One region of the Vibrio artabrorum genome, then DNA from elsewhere that is predicted to be linked to it. Evidence: predicted binding sites of a transcription regulator. Region 1 holds the regulator's gene; each other region holds the start of a gene.
What was found. Region 1 encodes CRP, which controls carbon source genes, mostly activating them, when cyclic AMP is high. Its sites were predicted from a motif close to TGTGANNNNNNTCACA; they were not measured.
Positions count from the first base shown of each region.

Region 2: the regulator CRP is predicted to act here: its motif matches at 2,171-2,186, upstream of OCU36_RS10660 (NupC/NupG family nucleoside CNT transporter).
Region 3: the regulator CRP is predicted to act here: its motif matches at 2,859-2,874, upstream of malT (HTH-type transcriptional regulator MalT).
Region 4: the regulator CRP is predicted to act here: its motif matches at 2,158-2,173, upstream of recB (exodeoxyribonuclease V subunit beta).

Region 1 covers NZ_AP025458.1:2,736,110-2,741,521, forward strand. Annotated here, with positions in the region: gene OCU36_RS12445 (TIGR02444 family protein) at 1-340, shown strand, start outside; gene OCU36_RS12450 (hydrolase) at 583-1,575, shown strand; gene OCU36_RS12455 (YheU family protein) at 1,671-1,883, shown strand; gene OCU36_RS12460 (phosphoribulokinase) at 1,961-2,830, shown strand; gene crp (cAMP-activated global transcriptional regulator CRP) at 3,070-3,702, shown strand; gene OCU36_RS12470 (DUF1338 domain-containing protein) at 3,913-4,704, opposite strand; gene astD (succinylglutamate-semialdehyde dehydrogenase) at 4,828-5,412, opposite strand, start outside.
Region 2 covers NZ_AP025458.1:2,385,932-2,391,343, forward strand. Annotated here, with positions in the region: gene deoC (deoxyribose-phosphate aldolase) at 1-253, opposite strand, end outside; gene OCU36_RS10660 (NupC/NupG family nucleoside CNT transporter) at 764-2,026, opposite strand; gene OCU36_RS10665 (TatD family hydrolase) at 2,231-3,043, opposite strand; gene OCU36_RS10670 (hypothetical protein) at 3,024-3,179, opposite strand; gene prfC (peptide chain release factor 3) at 3,281-4,861, opposite strand; gene rimI (ribosomal protein S18-alanine N-acetyltransferase) at 5,022-5,412, opposite strand, start outside.
Region 3 covers NZ_AP025459.1:514,329-519,740, reverse strand. Annotated here, with positions in the region: gene OCU36_RS16430 (glycogen/starch/alpha-glucan phosphorylase) at 44-2,497, opposite strand; gene malT (HTH-type transcriptional regulator MalT) at 3,065-5,412, shown strand, end outside.
Region 4 covers NZ_AP025458.1:750,241-755,652, forward strand. Annotated here, with positions in the region: gene recC (exodeoxyribonuclease V subunit gamma) at 1-1,863, shown strand, start outside; gene recB (exodeoxyribonuclease V subunit beta) at 2,269-5,412, shown strand, end outside.

The DNA of each region.
Region 1 (5,412 bases):
TCTACTGCTGCTTCTCAAATGGCTTGATGAGCAGCAATTGTCTTTTGCTGAAGAAGAGTGGCACAAAGTTCAACAGTGCTTGAGCCGCTCTGAAAGTCTACTGCATAGTTATCGAGAGCTACGTAAACACCTCAAAGCACACGTTATCGACTCACTCTACCGTGAAGCCCTACAGTTTGAGTTACAGCTTGAGAAACAACAACAATCTGATCTCGTCGACTGTATAAACTCCCTAAAGCTGTTCGCTAGCCAGCAATCACCGCTCGCGTTTCAGTACTGTCGTTTATTAGGAGCAGAAAACCTCTACGACGCTTTTTCTGAACCCGCCCCTCTCCCCTAACGCGTTGCCTTTCCTTTTGCTTCATTAAAGTTCAACACTTCCAATACACTAACGTGAAGTACGTGACTCCCCTAATTCACACAAAGAGGGACTGACTCCATTGTTATTCACAACTTTAAAACTCCACAGGTAAAAGACTTGCGCTCAATCCGAGGATCCATCAAGCTCAAATTAACATGTGGGCGTTTCGCTAGAAGCTCAACACGTTATCAATGCCCATAAAAAGAAGCATGGATCGTTTTATGACAATATTTACCGCAGCCACCGGCCTATCGAATCCGCACTTACAAACATTAGTACCCAGATTCATTAGAAAACAGGCATTATTTACTCCTCACTGGCAAACCTTAGACACCCCCGATGGTGACTTTCTCGATCTTGCTTGGAGTGAATCTCCAGACAGTGACAACATAAGTAGCAACAACCTCGGTAGTAAACCCATTTTCGTGCTATTCCACGGTTTAGAAGGCAGCTTTGAGAGCCCTTATGCCAACGGACTGATGAATGCATTTGCGCAAGATGGTTGGTTATCAGTGATGATGCACTTTAGAGGCTGTAGCGGCAAACCTAATCGTTTGGCTCGCGCATATCATTCCGGTGAAGTCGAAGATGCACGCTTCTTCTTAAGACATCTGCACGCTCAGTTTCCCCATAACCCGAAGGTTGCGGTTGGTATTTCCTTGGGCGGAAACATGTTGGCCAACTACCTCGCTGAATATGCGGATGACCCGTTACTGTCGGCTGCTACGATTGTATCAGCACCCTTCGACCTTGCTTGTTGTTCCAGTCGTATTGAACAAGGCTTTTCAAAGCTCTATAAGAAGTACCTGCTCAACTCGCTAAAATCGAATGCATTGAAAAAGGCCAATCTGCTACAAGAGAAGCTCGGCATTACCACTGAAACCATTCACAACATCACCAAACTGTATGAGTTTGATGAACGCATTACCGCACCTTTGCATGGATTCAAAAATGCTCAAGATTATTACGCACAATGTTCAGCGCTTCCTAAACTGACTAAGATCAAGCTGCCAACTCAGATCATTCATGCCAAAGACGATCCGTTTATGACCGATGACGTCATCCCCAAATTCGTACTACCGGACAACATCGATTATCGGCTGTTTCAAAAAGGTGGCCATGTGGGGTTTATTACCGGCAGCACACTCAAACCAAGATTTTGGTTAGAAGAAGCGTTACCGGCCTACTATGAAAGCATTCTAAATTCGGCATAATGACTGAGCCTTAGTCAATAGAAGTAAAAACATTGCTGAGCACACTCATTACTCATGAATGAACATATCCATGAACATAAAAGAGAGAAGTATTTATGATCATCCCATGGCAAGACATCGCCCCAGAAACGCTGGAAAACCTGATTAAAGAATTCGTACTGCGTGAAGGCACAGACTACGGTGATGTAGAGGTTTCACTTCAAAACAAGATTGACCAAGTAAAAAATCAATTGGCCTCAGGAGAAATCAGTATCGTATTTTCTGAGCTACATGAAACCGTTGATATTCAGGTCACAAAACGCTTCTAGGCTGCGCTCATTAAGGAGCCGTGTTATAGTAGTAACCGATTGCTAACAAGTAAGTTACTCAAAAGACAAGGGTTGTCATGTCCGCTAAACATCCAATAATTGCGGTGACGGGTTCATCAGGAGCCGGCACCACCACCACCTCAGAAGCCTTCCGTAAAATGTTCAATATGATGAACGTCAAGGCTGCTTGGGTTGAGGGGGATAGCTTCCATCGCTTCACTCGACCAGAGATGGATGTCGAAATCCGTAAAGCGCGCGAGCAAGGTAAGCACATCAGCTACTTTGGTCCGCAAGCCAACGATTTTGGCGCATTAGAGGAGTTCTTCCGTCAATACGGTAACGAAGGCACAGGTAAGGTACGTCGTTACCTACACACCTTCGATGAAGCCGTGCCGTACAATCAAATGCCGGGCACCTTTACGCCATGGCAAGAGATCCCTGAAAACTCCGATGTGATGTTTTATGAAGGCCTGCATGGTGGTGTAGTTGATGGTGACATCAATGTTTCCCAACATGTCGATTTGCTGATCGGCATGGTGCCCATCGTCAACCTTGAGTGGATCCAAAAATTTGTTCGTGACACTCGCGATCGTGGTCACTCCCGTGAAGCAGTAATGGACTCCATTGTTCGTTCGATGGATGATTACCTTAACTACATTACCCCACAATTTTCACGGACCCATATCAACTTTCAGCGTGTTCCAACCGTAGATACCTCAAATCCACTGAACGCGAAAGGGATTCCAAGTTTAGACGAAAGCTTCGTAGTGATACGTTTGCGTGGCATAAAAAACGTCGATTTTCCCTACCTTTTGGCCATGATTGATGGCTCATTTATGTCTCGCCATAACACGCTAGTCGTGCCGGGGGGGAAAATGAGTTTTGCTATGGAGCTCATCGTAAGACCGATCCTACAACAACTCATCGAAACCGGAAAAATTGGTTAACAAAACAACGTTTTTATTGATTACTTTTCATACCGTGATCATGTGCACAGTTTTGCGTAAAAAATCGTGGCTTGGTCACGATTAAAATCAAGAAATAGTCTCGGAAAAAGGATACTATTCTTAGACGAAACACAAGATAGCTTGCAGCGCTCAACGAGTGCTCTTACCCTACAAGTCAATCCAGGCTTAGCTAAAATACGGAAAGCAGCAAGCATACCCTGCAGAGGAAGTAAGATATTATGGTTCTAGGTAAACCCCAAACCGATCCAACATTAGAGTGGTTCCTTTCACACTGTCATATTCATAAGTACCCTTCAAAGAGTACTTTGATTCATGCTGGTGAAAAGGCAGAAACCTTGTATTACATCGTTAAAGGTTCTGTGGCAGTTCTTATCAAAGACGAAGAAGGTAAGGAAATGATTCTTTCTTACTTAAACCAAGGTGACTTCATTGGTGAGCTTGGCCTCTTCGAAGAAGACCAAGAGCGTACTGCATGGGTTCGTGCAAAATCTCCTTGTGAAGTTGCTGAAATTTCTTTCAAGAAATTCCGCCAACTTATCCAAGTGAACCCAGACATCCTGATGCGCCTTTCATCGCAAATGGCAAACCGTTTACAAGTAACGAGCCAAAAAGTTGGTGACTTAGCGTTCCTTGATGTAACAGGTCGTATCGCTCAAACGCTACTAAATCTAGCGAAACAGCCCGATGCCATGACTCACCCTGACGGCATGCAAATCAAGATCACTCGTCAAGAGATTGGCCAGATCGTTGGTTGTTCTCGTGAGACAGTAGGTCGTATCTTGAAGATGCTAGAAGAGCAGAACCTAATTTCTGCACACGGTAAAACTATCGTGGTCTACGGCACTCGTTAATCTCGATTAACCGCTAAAATTTTAAAAGCCACCAATGGAGACATTGGTGGCTTTTTGTTTATTTGCGTCATCCCCAAAAAGGAGGGACGACCGAGTTGGGGAGCTCTTCAAACAAGTGGGTAAATCTATAAAGATTCCCTACTCCTTCGTCGGTCTATGGAATGACGATTTGTCTCTCGCAGGGAGAAGCCCGAACCTCAACTCTTATATCTACCCGTTAGTACTCTCAAAAATTTTATCTGCTGATGCCGCCACAAACCCAGTGTATAGCTCACCATTATCCATCACATAACGCTTCGCAAACTCATAGAAGCCACCAGGAATCATCTCATTGCCATCAACAAATGATACTGGGACTTTATCCGCCATTGTTGATGATTGCTCTAATAAAACCTCTGGAGAGCCTTTAACCTCACCTCCAGATGCATTGATTGTGAAGCCCGACTCTCTCAAATAGTCATTCACACTCTGTACCTCCTCGAAGTGCTTAAGCTGATTCACACTCACCGTAAAGTGATTTGCACCATAGCCATGAGCCGCTAACCAAGAAGCATATTCGCTCTCTTTTGCTAACACTTGGAAATCCGCGAAGCTCAGATCCCAAAGTCGGCCACCAAACAAGAACTCATAACCTTGAAGCTTGCTTGCGTCCACTTGCTCAACCAACTTAGCCACGATCTGCTGTAAATCACTGGAACACGCTTCGACCTTCAACTCACTAATAAACACTTTAGGTTGGGTGGGATCTGGGTGCTCATAGTGCTTAGCCACCAACTTCTTGCTTTCAAACAAGTAATCGCCACACGCCTTATAACCTAAAGCCAGAAAAGGCTTAGCGAGTGTGTCAATCCCCAAAGGATCAACATTGAAAGTACGCAGTGCAATGTGATCATTAATCAGCGCTTCGTCTTCTTTCAGTAGACGATGAACTTTTTCTGCCGATGGGCAAAGCCTATCAATGTAATCATCCCATAGTGATTTAAAGAGTAGATCGGGTGTCATGGAGACTCCTTATCAAAGATTCTAGCAAGCTAGTCATTTGGATTAGAAAAGGCGAGGCTTAGACACAAAGTCAGCAGCCTTTATTTCATAAGCCAGTCAGTCATTCTGTCACTTAAATTTAAACTAAAGCTCAATTCCCGGGCTAAACGTGGCTGGCAGTTGAGTTTCACTGCCTTCCATTGAAGCCATCGGATACGCGCAGTAATCCGCCGCGTAGTAAGCACTTGGACGTAAGTTACCGGAAGCTCCCGGGCCGCCAAATGGTGCGTCGCCGCTTGCGCCAGTCAACTGACGGTTACGATTAACAATGCCCGCGCGGATATGGTCAACGAAGTATTCCCACTCTGAATCGTCGGTTGAAACTAAACCAGCAGATAAACCAAAGCGCGTGTCGTTCGCTAGCTCAACCGCTTGCTCTAGTGACTGGTAACGAACCACTTGTAGCAATGGACCGAAGTACTCTTCATCCGGCAGTTCAGCAATGTTGGTTACATCGATGATGCCAGGAGAAACAAACGCCGCTTGACCCGCTTTTGCTTCGACTAGGCTGACACCGCCTAACGATTGCAGATTCGCTTGCGCGTCCAGAATGAACTTAGCCGCAGCTTCAGAGATCTGCGGACCCATGAAGGGTGCTGGCTCAGCGAATGGCTGATCGACACGAATCTTCAAGGTCGCAGCAACGAGCTTATCCAGTAGTTGATCGCC
Region 2 (5,412 bases), 350 kb from region 1:
TCTCGATGTCATCATTACCATGAGGGAAGTTAGTTACAGTCGCAATGCGTACTTCTGGAGTACCTTGCTCACGCAACGCTTTCTTAGCGGCTGGGATAAAGCGAGGGTAAATACAGATTGCAGCAGTGTTGCCTACCGCTGTTTTCGCGTCATGACAAAGCGCGACGACTTTTTCAGTCGTGTCGTCGTCATTTAGCGTCGTTAGGTCCATAAGTTTAAGTGCACGTAGAGCTGCTGCTTTTAAATCGCTCATTTCTATCTCCGATCAATATATTCAAATAGTTAACTACTTCACCATCCATCCAGTATAGATGGAAATTTTAGTCATGCTCAGTAGTCACAAATGAACGGACTTGGTTCCTTGAAGACTTGATAGCTTTCGCCACCAATTGCAATCCTTGTCACCGCACAGTACCAGTTTGGTCTATGGCACAACAAATCAGTCATGTTGTGTCTAACATCTATAGCGTATTGCTAAATTTGGCTTAATCCCAGAAAAATAACACCAGCGTTGTATTAACGGTTACTTTCTTGCCAACAAGAGACATCCTATCCCTTAAAGTTATACATTATAGATATCCATCAATAAATTGTAGTGCTCCTTAGAACGCAAACGGTTTGTATCTCAAAAAAACATTTTAGGCCTAATACAAGCTCTAAGTCACAACTCAGAATCACTAAGCCTAAAAACAAAAAAGCCCCGCAGCAATCTCTTGCTACGGGGCGATATTATAATGGCGTCTATATATCGATTTCTAACTAATTAGAAAGACAGGAAGAAGCCAGCAATTGTTGCTGCCATCAAGTTAGATAGAGTACCCGCTACAACCGCTTTAACACCCATACGTGCGATGTCGTGACGACGGTTTGGAGCAATACCACCTAGACCACCTAGAAGAATCGCAATTGAAGAAAGGTTTGCGAAACCACACAGTGCGAATGCGATGATAGCTTGAGTCTTCTCAGACATCACTTGACCCGTCGCTGCAACAACTTGAGCATTGTCACCAACGTATGGTACGAAGTTTAGGTATGCAACGAATTCGTTAACCACGGTCTTCTGACCAATGAAAGAACCCGCAATAGTTGCTTCTTCCCATGGAACACCAATGATGAATGCTAACGGTGCGAAGATCCAACCTAGAAGAAGTTCTAGAGTTAGGTTTTCCATACCGAACCAACCACCGATGCCACCTAGGATACCGTTGATAAGAGCGATTAGACCGATGAATGCTAGTAGCATTGCACCTACGTTAAGTGCTAGTTGTAGACCAACTGACGCACCGCCAGCAGCTGCATCGATAACGTTAGCAGGCTTGTCGTCGCCACCGTCGATGTCTGAACCTAGGTTCTCATCAACTTCCTCAGTTTCAGGCTTGATGATTTTAGCGAAGAGTAGACCACCCGGTGCAGCCATGAATGACGCTGCCACTAGGTACTCTAGAGGAACACCCATAGATGCGTAACCCGCTAGTACACCACCAGCAACTGAGGCTAAACCACCACACATTACTGCGAATAGTTCAGAGTTAGTCATTTTAGGAACAAATGGACGAACAACCAGAGGGGCTTCCGTTTGACCAACGAAAATGTTTGCTGCTGCAGACATTGACTCGGCGCGAGAAGTACCTAGCGCTTTCTGAAGACCACCACCAAGAATCTTAATAACAACTTGCATCGCACCAATGTAGTAAAGTACAGAGATAAGAGCAGAGAAGAAGATCAGTGTTGGTAGAACTTGGAATGCAAAGATAAAACCGATACCGTCAACAGAGAAGTTAACAAGACTACCAAATAGGAAGCCAGTACCATCTTTACCGTAGTCGATCACGTTTGCTACACCAGCAGAGAAACCTGCAAGTAGATCACGACCCCAAGGGATGTAAAGTACGAATGCACCAAGTGCGAATTGGATAGCGAAAGCGCCACCCACTGTTCTGATATTAATTGCTTTGCGGTTATCGGATAGTAGAACTGCGATTGCGATCAGTGCAACCATACCGACTAGGCTCATAAACAGGCTCATAGTTTATGACTTCCTTATTAGTTATTTATTGGCGTGTGACAAAAAGGGGCTATAAAGCGGGGGTAATTATACTCATGCGACCATGAATAAAGTAATGCCGCCTTCACACTTTCGTACAAGATTCATGTCGCATTCATGCGCAAATGTGAGCCAAATCACATCACAAGTGCAATTTACGCAAACGATAAACAAAAACCTTCGAATTTATTCACATATACCGAATGCACGATGGCTATTATGCCAAATCTGCGTGACAACCGATTGCTTTGTCTCTTTTCTAATCAAAACAAGCTCATTTAATATCTTAGTTAAATACTTGGAATGATTACGTTTTCCCTGATTTCCATGGATAGGCATATCTGGAGCATCAGTTTCAATCACCAAGTATTCAAGGGGCAATTTCGCGATGGTTGTGCGTGTTTTTTGCGCTCTTGGATAAGTAATGGTTCCACCGACACCAATGTAGAAACCAAGCTTGATCCATACTAAAGCTTGCTGTTCACTCCCAGAAAAGCCGTGAATTACCCCCCCAAAAGTGAACTTATGCCGCTTTATTAGCTCAATGAGTCGGTTATAAGACTTCCTCTCATGGATGATCAAAGGCAGTTCAAACGCCTTGGCAAGCTCCATTTGTTGGATGAAAAAACGCTCTTGTTTCTCTCGTTCAACGTCCACAAAAAAGTCGAGTCCACATTCGCCAATCGCCACACACTGACGTGTTTTTGAAGCAAGCAATTGGCGAAGCTCTTCAAATTGCACCTCATCAGCTTGCTCTAAAAAGTAAGGATGAAAGCCTAACGCGTAGTAAACATTGGGATGAGATTGAGCGATGTTACCGAGTTTCTTCCAGTTACTTTGACCGATAGAAGGGATGAGTAATTTCTCAACTTGAGCCTGTTTGGCTTCATTGAGGTAACCATCAATACTTTGATCAGGTGTAAAACCTTGCTCAAACGCCTCAAAATCCGCATGGCAATGGGTATCAAACAGTGGAAAATCATTTGTCTGCGATGTCATCTTCTCCACCTTCTGGCTGTTCTCCTCGAGGATCACGACGATAAGCGACACAGCAGCGCTTATTTTCAGGCGTTAAACCAAGCTCTTCACACCACTTATCGTATCTTTTAATCCAAGCTCTTATCCAACCCAGCATACTTGTCCCCCCAGCCTTCAAACCTTAAATAAAACGCATTAAAAAACGCCTATTGCAGAACAATAGACGTTTTTGTTTCACTCGAATAGAGCGCGGAGAAATTAGTGCTCGCGCGTCGCTCGGAATTGAACGTCTGGGAAACGTTCAGCAGCTAAGTTCAAGTTCACCATGGTTGGTGCGATGTAAGACAAGTTATCACCACCATCTAGCGCGAGGTTAGATTGGTTCTTACGTTTGAACTCTTCAAGTTTCTTAGCGTCATCGCACTCAACCCAGCGAGCGGTTGCAACGCTAACGCCTTCGTAGATAGCTTCGACGTTGTATTCCGCTTTCAAGCGCGCTACAACCACGTCGAACTGAAGTACACCAACCGCACCAACGATCAGATCATTGTTCTGCATAGGACGGAATACTTGTACTGCGCCCTCTTCTGAAAGCTGAACCAAGCCTTTTAGAAGTTGCTTCTGCTTCAGTGGATCGCGCAGACGAATACGACGGAATAGCTCAGGTGCGAAGTTAGGAATACCAGCGAACTTAAGGCTCTCACCTTGAGTGAAGGTATCACCAATCTGGATAGTACCGTGGTTATGTAGGCCGATAATATCACCCGCGTATGCTTTTTCAGCGCGTGCACGGTCTCCCGCCATGAACGTTACCGCATCAGAGATACTGACACTCTTACCCGTACGAACATGGTTCATCTTCATACCTTGGTTGTAAGTCCCCGAAACGATACGCATGAATGCGATACGGTCACGGTGTTTAGGGTCCATGTTTGCTTGGATCTTAAACACGAAACCAGAGAACTTCTCTTCTGTTGCTTCAACATCACGCTCGTTCGCTTGACGCGTTTGAGGAGCTGGAGCCCATTTCGTTAGACCATCAAGCATGTGGTCAACACCAAAGTTACCTAATGCAGTACCGAAGTAAACCGGCGTTAGTTCACCAGCAAGGAACAGTTCGCGGTCAAACTCAGGGCATGCGCCAATAACAAGCTCTAGCTCTTCACGTACGCTGCTCGCCAGATCTTCACCGACCGCTTCATCGAGCTCAGGGTTATCGAGACCTTTGATGATACGAACTTCTTGAATCTCATGGCCGTGGCCAGATTCATACAAGATCGTTTCATCACGGTGAATATGGTAAACACCTTTAAACTCTTTACCACAACCAATTGGCCATGAGATCGGCGCACAAGCCATACCCAGCTCGCTCTCGACTTCATCAAGCACTTCCATTGGGTCACGAACGTCACGGTCAAGTTTGTTCATAAACGTGACGATTGGCGTATCACGCAGACGCGTGACTTCCATCAGTTTACGAGTACGATCCTCGACACCTTTCGCAGCATCGATAACCATCAAACAAGAGTCAACCGCTGTTAGTGTACGGTACGTATCTTCCGAGAAATCTTCGTGTCCGGGAGTATCGAGTAGGTTTACTAGGCAATCATTGTATGGGAATTGCATTACCGACGTAGTTACCGAGATACCACGCTCTTTTTCCATCTCCATCCAGTCAGACTTAGCGTGCTGGTTGGAGCCACGGCCTTTTACGGTACCCGCTTTTTGAATCGCGTTTCCGAATAAAAGAACTTTTTCAGTAATCGTGGTTTTACCCGCATCCGGGTGAGAGATAATCGCAAACGTTCTACGTTTGCTCACTTCTTGTTGGAAAGACATAGTCGTCCTTTGCTGATCTAAAGCGTAAAAAGGGCAAGTAGATAATACTTGCCCTTGAATTCTGTGTGCGGATTATACAGAAAGCAAGCCACTTTCTAAAGGGTCAGTTTACACCCTATTTTATCGCTGATTCTCTGCTTAGCTAAAAGCCACAGCATGACTAGCTAAAAGACATAAAAAGATAACTCATAATGATAGCATCTTCATTGCCTTGCTTGGTTGGGTAATAGTTACGACGACGGTCGACTTCATTAAAGCCTGCCTTCTCATAAAGATTGAACGCATTCACATTACTTTCGCGAACTTCCAGCCAAGCACTTTCGGCGCCAGCTTGTTCACACATATCAAGAAAGTGCTCAACCAAAGCTTTACCGTAGCCTTTGCCTTGTTGGTTCGGATCAACCGCTATCGTCAGCAAAGTCACTTCACCAACAATATTCTGAGCATAGAAATAACCGACAACTTCTCCATCCACTATTAAAACACGATGGCAACCTCCACGGCTATTCAGTTCACGGATCATACTTTCAGACCAAGGATGAGAGTGCGCC
Region 3 (5,412 bases), on a different replicon from region 1:
TAATTGAGCCAAGACAGACACTGCCTTGGCTACTTTGGAAGTATTAACGGTTAACCGCTTCAAGTTTCCAAATATTATTCACGTAATCTCGAATTGAACGGTCTGAGGTGAATTTACCGACCAACGCGGTGTTAAGAATCGCTTTCTTAGCCCAACCCGCTTGGTCTTTGTATTGCTTGCTCATATCTTCATGCGCTTTCACGTAAGAGGCGAAATCAGCAAGGCATAGGTAAGGGTCACCACCATCAAGCAGGCTATCAAACGTCGCGCGCAGAAGACCCGGTTGACCTGGAGTGAACTCATCGCCAATCAGTAGATCCAGAGACGCTTTCAATAGTGGGTCAGCGTTGTAGTAGTCGTATGGGTTGTAGCCCTGAGCTTTCAGTGCTTGAACACCATCAACGTCTAGACCAAAGATGTAGATGTTTTCATCACCCACTTCTTCACGAATCTCAACGTTTGCACCATCCATCGTACCGATAGTCAGCGCGCCGTTTAACGCCATCTTCATGTTGCCCGTACCTGATGCTTCTTTACCCGCTAGTGAGATTTGCTGAGAAACGTCTGCGGCAGGGATGATGATTTCAGCCATGCTGACACGGTAGTCAGGAATGAAGACCACTTTCAGTTTGTTGCCGATGCGAGGGTCGTTGTTGATCTTCTCTGCAATCTTGTTAACCGCGAAGATGATCTCTTTCGCCAAGTGGTAACCCGGTGCGGCTTTCGCTGCGAAGAAACATACGCGTGGCTCACACTCAAAACCCGGTTCGTTAAGAATACGGTGGTACAGAGAGAGAATGTGGAGCAAATCTAGATGCTGACGCTTGTATTCGTGAAGACGTTTAATTTGAACGTCAAAGATAGCGTTAGTATCTAGCTCGATACCCATGTTCTCTTGAACCCAATCAGCTAGGCGCTGTTTGTTTTCTTTCTTAACCGCCATGAATTCTTTTTGGAATTTCGCGTCCGTTGCAAACTGAGCGATGCCTTCTAGCTGCTCAAGTTTTGCTGGCCACTCAGTACCGATCTTACCAGTGATTAGTGTAGATAGACCTGGGTTACAGAACTTCAACCAACGACGCGGCGTGATGCCGTTTGTTACGTTAGTCAGTTTGCCTGGGAAGATTTCGTTGAACTCAGGGAACAAGTCTTTCTTAACCAGTTGTGAGTGAAGCGCCGCGACACCGTTTACTTTGTAAGAACCAATCACACAGAGATTTGCCATGCGAACCATACGGTGGAAACCTTCTTGGATGATAGAAAGCTTCGCTTGCTTCTCACCGTCACCCGGCCACATCTTGCGAACTTCTTGCATGAAGCGGTGGTTGATTTCAAAAATGATTTCCATGTGACGTGGAAGAAGACGCTTGATCAGAGATTCAGACCAAGTCTCTAGTGCTTCAGGAAGTAGTGTGTGGTTGGTGTAGGCGAACGTATGAGCACTGATTTCCCATGCTTGATCCCAAGATAGACCTTTCTCGTCAATCAAGATGCGCATTAGCTCAGGAATCGCAATCGTTGGGTGCGTATCGTTAAGCTGAATCGTTTCTTGCTTAGGCAGATCTTCTAGAGAGAAACCTGCGGCTTCGTGACGACGTAAAATATCGCGAACCGACGCTGCTGAGTGGAAGTACTGCTGCATTAGACGCAGAGTTTTACCTTTCTCGTGGTTGTCGTTCGGGTACAGAACCTTAGTGATGTTACCTGCATCGATGAGCGAGTGTTGCGCTTCGAAGTAATCACCGTTGTTGAAGCTCGCAAGTGAGAATGGTGCGATTGCCTGACATTCCCAAAGGCGCAGTGGGTAAACCGTGTTTGACTCGTAACCTACGATAGGGAGATCCCAAGGCATTGCTTTCACTTCCATACCTGGAACCCAAATACGAACTTCTTTACCGTCGATGTATTCAACTTCTACATGACCGTAAAAACCAATGTGTTGTGCGAGTTCTGGGCGAGCGACTTCCCATGGGTAACCTTCCACACCACGCCATGCATCAGGTGCTTCTTGTTGACGACCGTCTTGGAAAGATTGTTTGAATAGACCGTATTCGTAGTGAAGACCGTAACCGACTGTTGGGTATTCTTGAGCGGCACAAGAATCCATGAAACAAGCCGCTAGACGACCAAGACCACCATTACCGAGTGATGGGTCACGCTCTTCTTCTAGAAGGTCCGTTAGGTTTTGACCTAGCTCTTCCATCGCGTGAGTGATTTGCTCGTACAGACCCATGCTGATCAGATTGTTACCGGTTAAACGGCCAATCAAAAACTCTAGAGATAGGTAGTTAACGCTTTTCGCGTTCTTAATTTTTTCATCATTTTCAGTTTCTAGCAGGTCAAAAGTCGTGAGCTCTGCAAGAGCACGACCCATTGCTAGATACCATGAACGGCTGTCTGCTGTTTCAACGGTTGTGGCGTAGGTTGCAGATAAATGTTTCTTAACACTCTCTTGGAATGACACTTTATCGAAAGTTTTTTGCTGAGTTGGTTTCATTTCAGAAATCTCGCTTTTAATAGTTCTAATTCATCTGTGACATATCGTGCACGGTCACCATAAACTAAACATCATCCTGCTAACGCCACTGACTAGGAGTAGATGGGAGGGCGTAGGGGGCGTAACGCGATTGGGTTAGTGATCTGACTCTCATGTTCTGCCTGAGAACAAAAACTTGAAGTGACTAAGATCACAAGCTCCCATTCGATAACGTCACTTGGCTGAATCTGACGTCAACTGAACGCATTTAACCTCATTGCCAAATCTGATATTCAGATCACGAAAATATTTTCTGCGTCTCATTTTTTGCACAACAATCCGTACACAGTAGGAGATAAAGACAGGTAAAAATCGCCCGACAAGTGACTTAAATCACAAATGTAGGGCGTAGAGGGCCAAAAACATGCAGAAGTGCAAGGTTTCAGAGGAGGATCATAGTCTGCATCGCTTTGCGTCACGTACTATGAGTGCAGACTTAAGTAATTAGGCTAATGTTATTGGAGTGCACTCAACGATAAATTGGGATAATCCAGAACATAAGCCATGGAATAGGTGAAAGACTTCGATATGTGGATCCCTTCGAAACTGACTCGTCCCGGCCGCTTACATAATGCAATACTGCGCCCAAGAGTGCTTGACCTCCTACAAGGTGCAGCTTGTTATAAGCTCGTGTTGTTTCGCTCTCCAGCGGGATACGGTAAAACCACCATGGCTGCCCAATGGTTAATCGATAAACCCAATGTGGGTTGGTATAGCATCGATGAAAGTGACAATGATGCATTCCGTTTCCTCAACTACCTACTGCAATCACTGAACAAAGCGACTCAACACGCCTGTCCCAAAACCCAAAAATTAGCAGAGAATCGCCAGTTTTCATCACTGCACTCTTTACTTGGTGAACTGTTTGCTGAAATGTCTGAATTCCACCAAGAATGTTTCTTGGTATTGGATGACTATCACTTAGTGAACAATGACGATATTCACGAAGCCATGCGTTTTTTCCTAAAGCATATGCCCGATAACCTGACCGTCGTCGTCACCAGTCGCAGTATGCCGCCGCTTGGTACCGCTAACCTTCGAGTTCGAGACTTAATGATTGAGTTAGGTAACGATTCGTTAGCTTTTGATACCGAAGAGACCACGCGCTTTTTCAATCAACGCGTGACCGATGGCATTGATGACGTCACGGCGGATAGCATTTGTACTTATGTAGAGGGGTGGCCTTCTGCAATGCAACTGATTGCGCTGCAAGCACAACATCAAAAACGCACCCTTGCCCAGTCAGCAGAGTCGTTCTCAACTTTTAACCATGCTCACCTTTGGGATTATTTAGTTGAAGAAGTGTTCGACCTTTTAGACTCTGAAACACGACAGTTCTTGATGCAATGTTCTGTGCTCGACCACTTCAATGACGAACTCGCCAGTGCGCTGACACAGCGTGAAGATGCGCTCGGAATGATCGAGTCACTCAATCGCTTCGGTCTGTTCATCTACCCGCTAGAGGGCGAAAAAAACTGGTACCGCTTCCATAATCTGTTCGGCGAGTTTTTAGCGCACGAGCGTCAGGCTCGAATTCCTCAACAAGAAGCCGAATTGCACCGAAGTGCGGCGAAAGCATGGATTAAACAAAAAACGCCTCATCAAGCACTGCGACACGCCCAGCGCGCTGACGACCCACAATTGATTATTCAAATCCTGAGTGAACATGGGTGGCAAATGTTCAACCAAGGCGAGCTTTCATCGTTAGAAATGGCCATCAAACAGTTAACAACGGATCAACTATACAGTGATCCAAAGTTATCCATGCTACGCGCATGGCTTGCACAAAGTCAGCACCGCTATAATCAAGTGGGTACGCTATTAGAAGAAGCCGAAACGCAGTTTCAAGCTCGAAACATCGAATTGGATACTCAACAACAGGGTCAATACAACGCCCTGCGCGCACAAGTGGCGATCAACAACAATGAACCTGAAAAGGCACTAGAGTTAGCAGAGCTTGCACTGAGCCAACTCAATACCACCGTATACCGCAGCCGAATTGTAGCCACCTCCGTTGTTGGCGAAGTCAACCACGTGATAGGTAATCTAAGCCGTGCTTTGCCAATGATGCAACAGACTGAAAAGCTGGCACGTCAGCATCAGGTTTACCATCAAGCGCTGTGGGCGATTCTGCAACAGAGTGAAATTCTAATTGCTCAAGGTTATGTTCAGGCGGCATTCGAGCTGCAAGATAGCGCGTTTAAATTGATTGAAGAGCATCAACTTCAATACGTACCTTTACACGAATTTTTGCTTCGTGTTCGAGCTCAGATCTTCTGGTGTTGGAACCGATTAGATGAAGCGGAAGAGTGTTGTTACAAAGGCTTAGATATCCTTGGCCATCACTCCCCAAGTAAGCACTTACACAGCTACTCAATGCTGGCTCGACTCGCACTAAGCCGTGGCGAAATTGATAAAGCGTCGAAATTTATCGACCAGATTCAACACTTGTTACGCCAGTCCACTTACCACGTTGATTGGACAGCAAACGCTTCTCTTTCTTTGATACTTTTTTGGCAAATAACAGGCGATAAAGATGCTATCCATGATTGGCTAAATGTAGCGGTTCGGCCGGAATCAGCCAGTAACCACTTCTGCCAGCTGCAATGGAGAAATATTGTTCGTGCTCACATCATCTTAGAGCAATACGAAGACGCAGAGGAAGCATTAACGTTCTTAAAAAGCGAAGCTCAACGGTCTCACCTTGTCACTGACACTAACCGAAACTTAATTGTTGAAGCGGTGCTGCGCACCCAAACGAACGACGAAGACAGTGCGCGAGTGTTACTTGAAGAAGCGCTGCATATGACCAATCAAACGGGCATGGTCGGTAACTTTTTAATCGACGGTAGCATTATTGGTCATATCGTAGACAA
Region 4 (5,412 bases), 1.1 Mb from region 1:
TTACTGGGCTATGCGATGTCCGATTCTGCGGGTTTATTTGAAACCGAACACTCTCCGATTGCCGCTTATAACGAAGTTCAAGGCATTAACGCCGAACTTGCGGGTAAGTTAGCGCACTTTATCGATCGTATCGCTCATTACCGACAGCGCCTGACTGAAACTCAATCGATCGATATGTGGCGTGAAACCTTGCTGACAATGATGGATGATTTCTTTGCGGTTGAGCTGGAAGGCGAGGTAGTACTTAAGTCGATTCGTGATGCACTTTCACAACTGAACGAACAGCTTGATGATGCCTTGTACGAGCAAGAACTGTCGCCAAGCATTATCTACCAGTACTTGAATAATAAACTGTCGGGTGCGCGTATTAGCCAACGCTTCTTAGCGGGGCAAGTTAACTTTTGCACTCTGATGCCGATGCGTTCCATTCCGTTCAAAACCGTCTGTTTGTTAGGTATGAATGATGGCGTTTATCCTCGCTCAATGCCTCCTGAGGGTTTTGATTTAATCAACGGACGCTCTCGGCCGGGTGACCGTTCTCGTCGTGATGATGACCGTTACCTATTCTTAGAAGCGATACTGTCGGCGCAAGAGTGTCTGTACATCAGTTATGTCGGCCGTTCGATTCAAGACAATACTGAGCGAGTGCCGTCGGTGCTGGTTTCTGAGTTGATGGAATACTGCCAGCAGAACTACTGTTTAAGCGAAGACCAAGCCTTACCAAGTGATGACTCAGGTATTAAGCTGACTCAAGCGATCAGCTTTGAACACACCATGACACCGTTCAGCCCAGCTGCGTTTACTCAAGGTGATGCGAGCCATGTGCTGAGTTACGCCAAAGAGTGGCTTCCAGCGGCTAACCGTTCCGGTGAACGCAGTGGTGAATTCAACCGTGCATTGGATGATTATTTGTTGGGGGCAACGTATCCGTTAGAACTCGACTTGGTTGAGTTGCAGCGTTTCTGGCGTTTACCGGTGCAGTACTTCTTTAATCGTCGCCTAAAAGTGGTGTTTGAACCGCCACTTCCTGTAATGGAAGACGATGAACCGTTTGTACTTAATGGCCTAGAGAGTTTCCAACTTAAAGATGCGCTGTTGCAAGTGTTGCTGGAGCACCCAGAAGGTGCAGATGAAGCCGTTCGACAGTTTGTCTCTGAGCAAAAAGCGCAAGGTCGATTACCGATTGGCGCTTTCGGTGATATCGAATTTGAAACCAACCGTGTGCAAGCAGAAGACTTAGCCAAAGAGATTCGATTTGTCAGCGGTTCACCACAGCAAGATCTTGAAGTGAATATCGAATTTGATGTATTGGGTGAAGGTAAGCCTGTTCGTATGATGGGGTGGTTAACTCAAAACTATCAATCAGGTTTAGTGCGTTTTCGTAGCGGAAAAATCCGCGCTCAAGATTACTTAGCGGCTTGGATTGACCATTTGTGTTGTGCGGTGATGGGGCATGGAAAAAGCACCCATATTATTGGTTACGACAGAAAAGAAGGTGTGGTTCATCAAACGCTACAACCGATTGGTGATGCGCAGCAGGCAAAGAGTTTGCTGGCTGAGCTAGTGCGATTGTTTTATCAGGGTATGACCACACCATTGCCGTACTTTCCGAAAACGGCATTAGCTGGGGTTGAAGCGGGTTTTAGCCGTGGTAAATGGGTCGATGATGAAGAAAAATCACTCAAGAAAATGGCTGATACCTTTAATGACAGCTTCGCCTTTACGGGCGAGGGCAGAGATACTTACATCTCTCGAATCTGGCCTAAGTGGGATGATGAACTGGCTGCTCAGTCGCGTCTGTATTCGACGCTTGTGTTGCAAGCGGCCAGACTGGCCGCTGCCGATCTGGAAGATCAGGAGTAAGTCATGGTGATCCGTAAGATCGCCAACGATACGAGCGGTAAAGCGATGCGCTTATCAAAAGATTCGCGGAAGTTGGGCGTAGACTCGATAAAAGCGATAGAAAACGGATTGCAGGAAGTCTGGGTACAGGAAATAAAGTGGCCGCCAGTAAATCATTATTAGTGTAGGGCGTTTGCTGTACGGCCACAGGTCAGAGGGACCATTATTCTGTGGTTCAAAGTTACGCATGAGTATAAAACTCTTAAGCGCTTCCGAACTCGTGGCCGCATAGTAGCGAGTCGATCGGAATGGGTCCGTGAGTGAGATCGCACTAACTATTAACTAATTTGTGTGGGCGTTAATTGAATGACGTTTTCCATGTTAGGTCACGTTTGTAACAATACATTTATCAGAAGGCAGTAAGGCATGACGACCACAAGCAGTGTTCAGGTAATTGCTCCAAAAACACTCGATACGATGACGTTTCCACTTCATGGTGCGCGTTTAATTGAAGCATCGGCCGGTACGGGGAAAACATTCACCATTGCTGGCTTGTACTTGCGCTTACTGCTCGGACACGGTACGGCCGCGCCGCAAGGTGATCTGACGGAAGCCACTCGACATCATGAGCCACTCACCGTAGACCAAATACTGGTGGTGACTTTTACTGAAGCAGCAACCGCAGAGCTACGTGATCGTATTCGTGCGCGAATTCATGATGCACGCATTGCGTTTGCACGTGGGCAAAGTGACGACCCGGTGATTGCGCCTTTGTTACAAGCCATCGATGATCATGCTGGCGCGGCGAAAACCCTACTTAACGCAGAAAGACAAATGGATGAGGCTGCGGTCTACACCATTCACGGTTTCTGTCAACGGATGTTGACTCAAAATGCCTTCGAGTCTGGAAGCCGTTTTGACAATGAATTTGTAACCGATGAAAGCCATCTGAAAGCGCAAGTGGTCGCCGATTACTGGCGTAAGCAGTTTTACCCGCTACCTATTCAACTGGCAGGTGAGGTTCGCAATATCTGGGGTTCCCCTGCTGCGTTATTAGCGGACGTAAATCGTTATTTAACGGGGTCTCCGCTCAAGTTGACAGTCGATGCGATGTCGGGCGACCTGCAAACTCTGCACAATCAAAACTTAGATAAAGTGAAGCAACTTAAGGCGTTGTGGTGTGAATCTGAAGCGGATTTTTTAGCTTTGATCTCTGGATCGGATGTGAATAAGCGCAGCTACACCAAGAAGTCTTTGCCGACTTGGTTAGAAGCGGTAACAGCATGGGCGCAGAGCGACACCCATGATTACCAGTTCCCAGATAAATTAGAGAAGTTCTCACAAGCCACTCTAAGCGAAAAAACAGCAAAAGGTACCGCACCTCAACACGTGGTGTTTGAGGCGATTGAGGAGTTCTTAAACTCTCCTGCAGACCTGAAAGCCCCGTTATTGGCACATGCGATCACCCATTGTCGAACTATGTTAGCCAAGGCTAAGCAGCAGAAGCAGTGGTTATCATTTGATGATTTGCTGACTCAGTTATCCGCGTCGATTGATGTCGATGAGCAATCCCTGCTGGTGGAGAGAATCCGCACCTTATACCCAGTCGCGATGATCGATGAATTCCAAGATACCGATCCGCTGCAGTACAGTATTTTTAGCCGAATCTATCTTGATAATCCGCAGTGTGGTCTGTTTATGATCGGTGACCCTAAACAGGCTATTTACGGATTCCGTGGCGCAGACATCTTTACCTATATCAAGGCGAGAAACCAAGTTAGTGCTCACTATACGTTAGGCACTAACTGGCGTTCGAGTGCTGACATGGTCAGTGCGGTAAACCAAGTGTTTATGAATTCGGATAGCCCGTTTATCTACGACCAAGACATTCCATTTTTGCCCGTCGCAGCCAGTCCATCGGCCGACAAACGCCAATGGGTGATGAATGGTCAAACTCAGCATGCACTGACCTTTTGGCTGCAGGATGCAGAAGATAAGCCATTGCCGAAAGGCGAATATCACAAAGCCATGGCCGAGGCGACCGCCAGTCAAATTCAAACCATTCTGACTGCATCTCAAAATCAACAGGCCTATTTTGATAACGGCAAAAAACAACATGCCGTGAATGCGGGTGATATTGCTGTCTTAGTTCGAACCGGTAGTGAAGGTCGCCTGATCAAGAACGCACTATCGGAGCAAGGCATCGCGAGTGTGTATTTGTCGAACCGAGACAGTGTATTCACCAGTTTGGTCGCGCAAGATATTCAGCGTTTGTTGCAGGCGGTGCTGACGCCTGAAAATGACCGTGCATTGCGCGCCAGTTTAGCGTCGGAATTGTTTGCTCTGGATGCGGCCTCATTGGACGAACTCAACAATGATGAAGTGGTATGGGAAAACGTCGTTAACGAGTTTAGAGAATATCGTAAGTTGTGGCTACAGCGTGGCGTGTTACCCATGCTGCGCAGCGTGATCAGTAAACGACATCTCGCGGAACGCTTACTGGAAGAAGAAAATGGTGAGCGCTCACTTACTGATTTGATGCACATTGGCGAATTGCTACAGCAAGCCAGGCAAGAGCTCGACAGTGACTATGGTTTGTTGCGTTGGTTGGCAGAAGCGATTTCCGATGCTCAAAATGGTTTAGGCGGCAATGAAGATGACATTCAACGCCTTGAATCAGAAAGAAACTTGGTTCAAATCGTTACCATTCACAAATCAAAAGGCTTGGAATATGATCTCGTATTTTTGCCGTTTGTCGCGAGCTACCGTGAAGCGAGCGAAGGCAAGTTCTACGATCATGATTCAGATACCACAGTACTGGATATCACTGGCAGCGATAGTGCCTTAGCACAAGCCGATAAAGAGCGATTGGCGGAAGACTTACGCTTGATTTACGTGGCGCTGACTCGTGCAGTATATGGCTGTTTCATTGGCATGGCACCGCTACGTAAAGGGCGTTCAACCAAAGAGCCAACTGGCGTTCACTTGAGTGCTATGGGCTATTTGGTTCAAAACGGACAAGAGCAAGGCATTGCCGAGTTGCATCAAGCTCTATCGGCAATTGAGGGTAAGAATTCAAGTGTATTACTGTCTGAAACACCTACCGCTCACCAACAAATTTTTGTGCAAACAGAGCAAGTGAGTGACGACTTACAGGCCAATGAACTCAAGACTTCAATTGACCGAGCTTGGCGTATCACCAGTTACTCAGGGTTAGTCAAACAGGGCAGTCACGGTGCGAGCCATGATGCGACTATTGAGGTGTCTGGTTTCGATATTGACTCGGCGGATGAACAAGACGAGTCGGAATTGATTGAGCCTGAACGTTCGATATTCACATTCCCTCGCGGCGCTCGTCCGGGCACTTTCTTACACACCCTATTTGAGGATGTTGAATTTACTGAGCCTGCAACCAGCGAACATAATACGCAAGTCATCACTCACTTATTAGAGTCCGAACAATACGAACTCGAGTGGTTACCCGTGCTTCAACAGCTTGTCGATACGGTGCTGAACACCGCGTTGGATGGCAAAAATCTAAAACTTAGCGAGAAAGACTCAACGCAACGC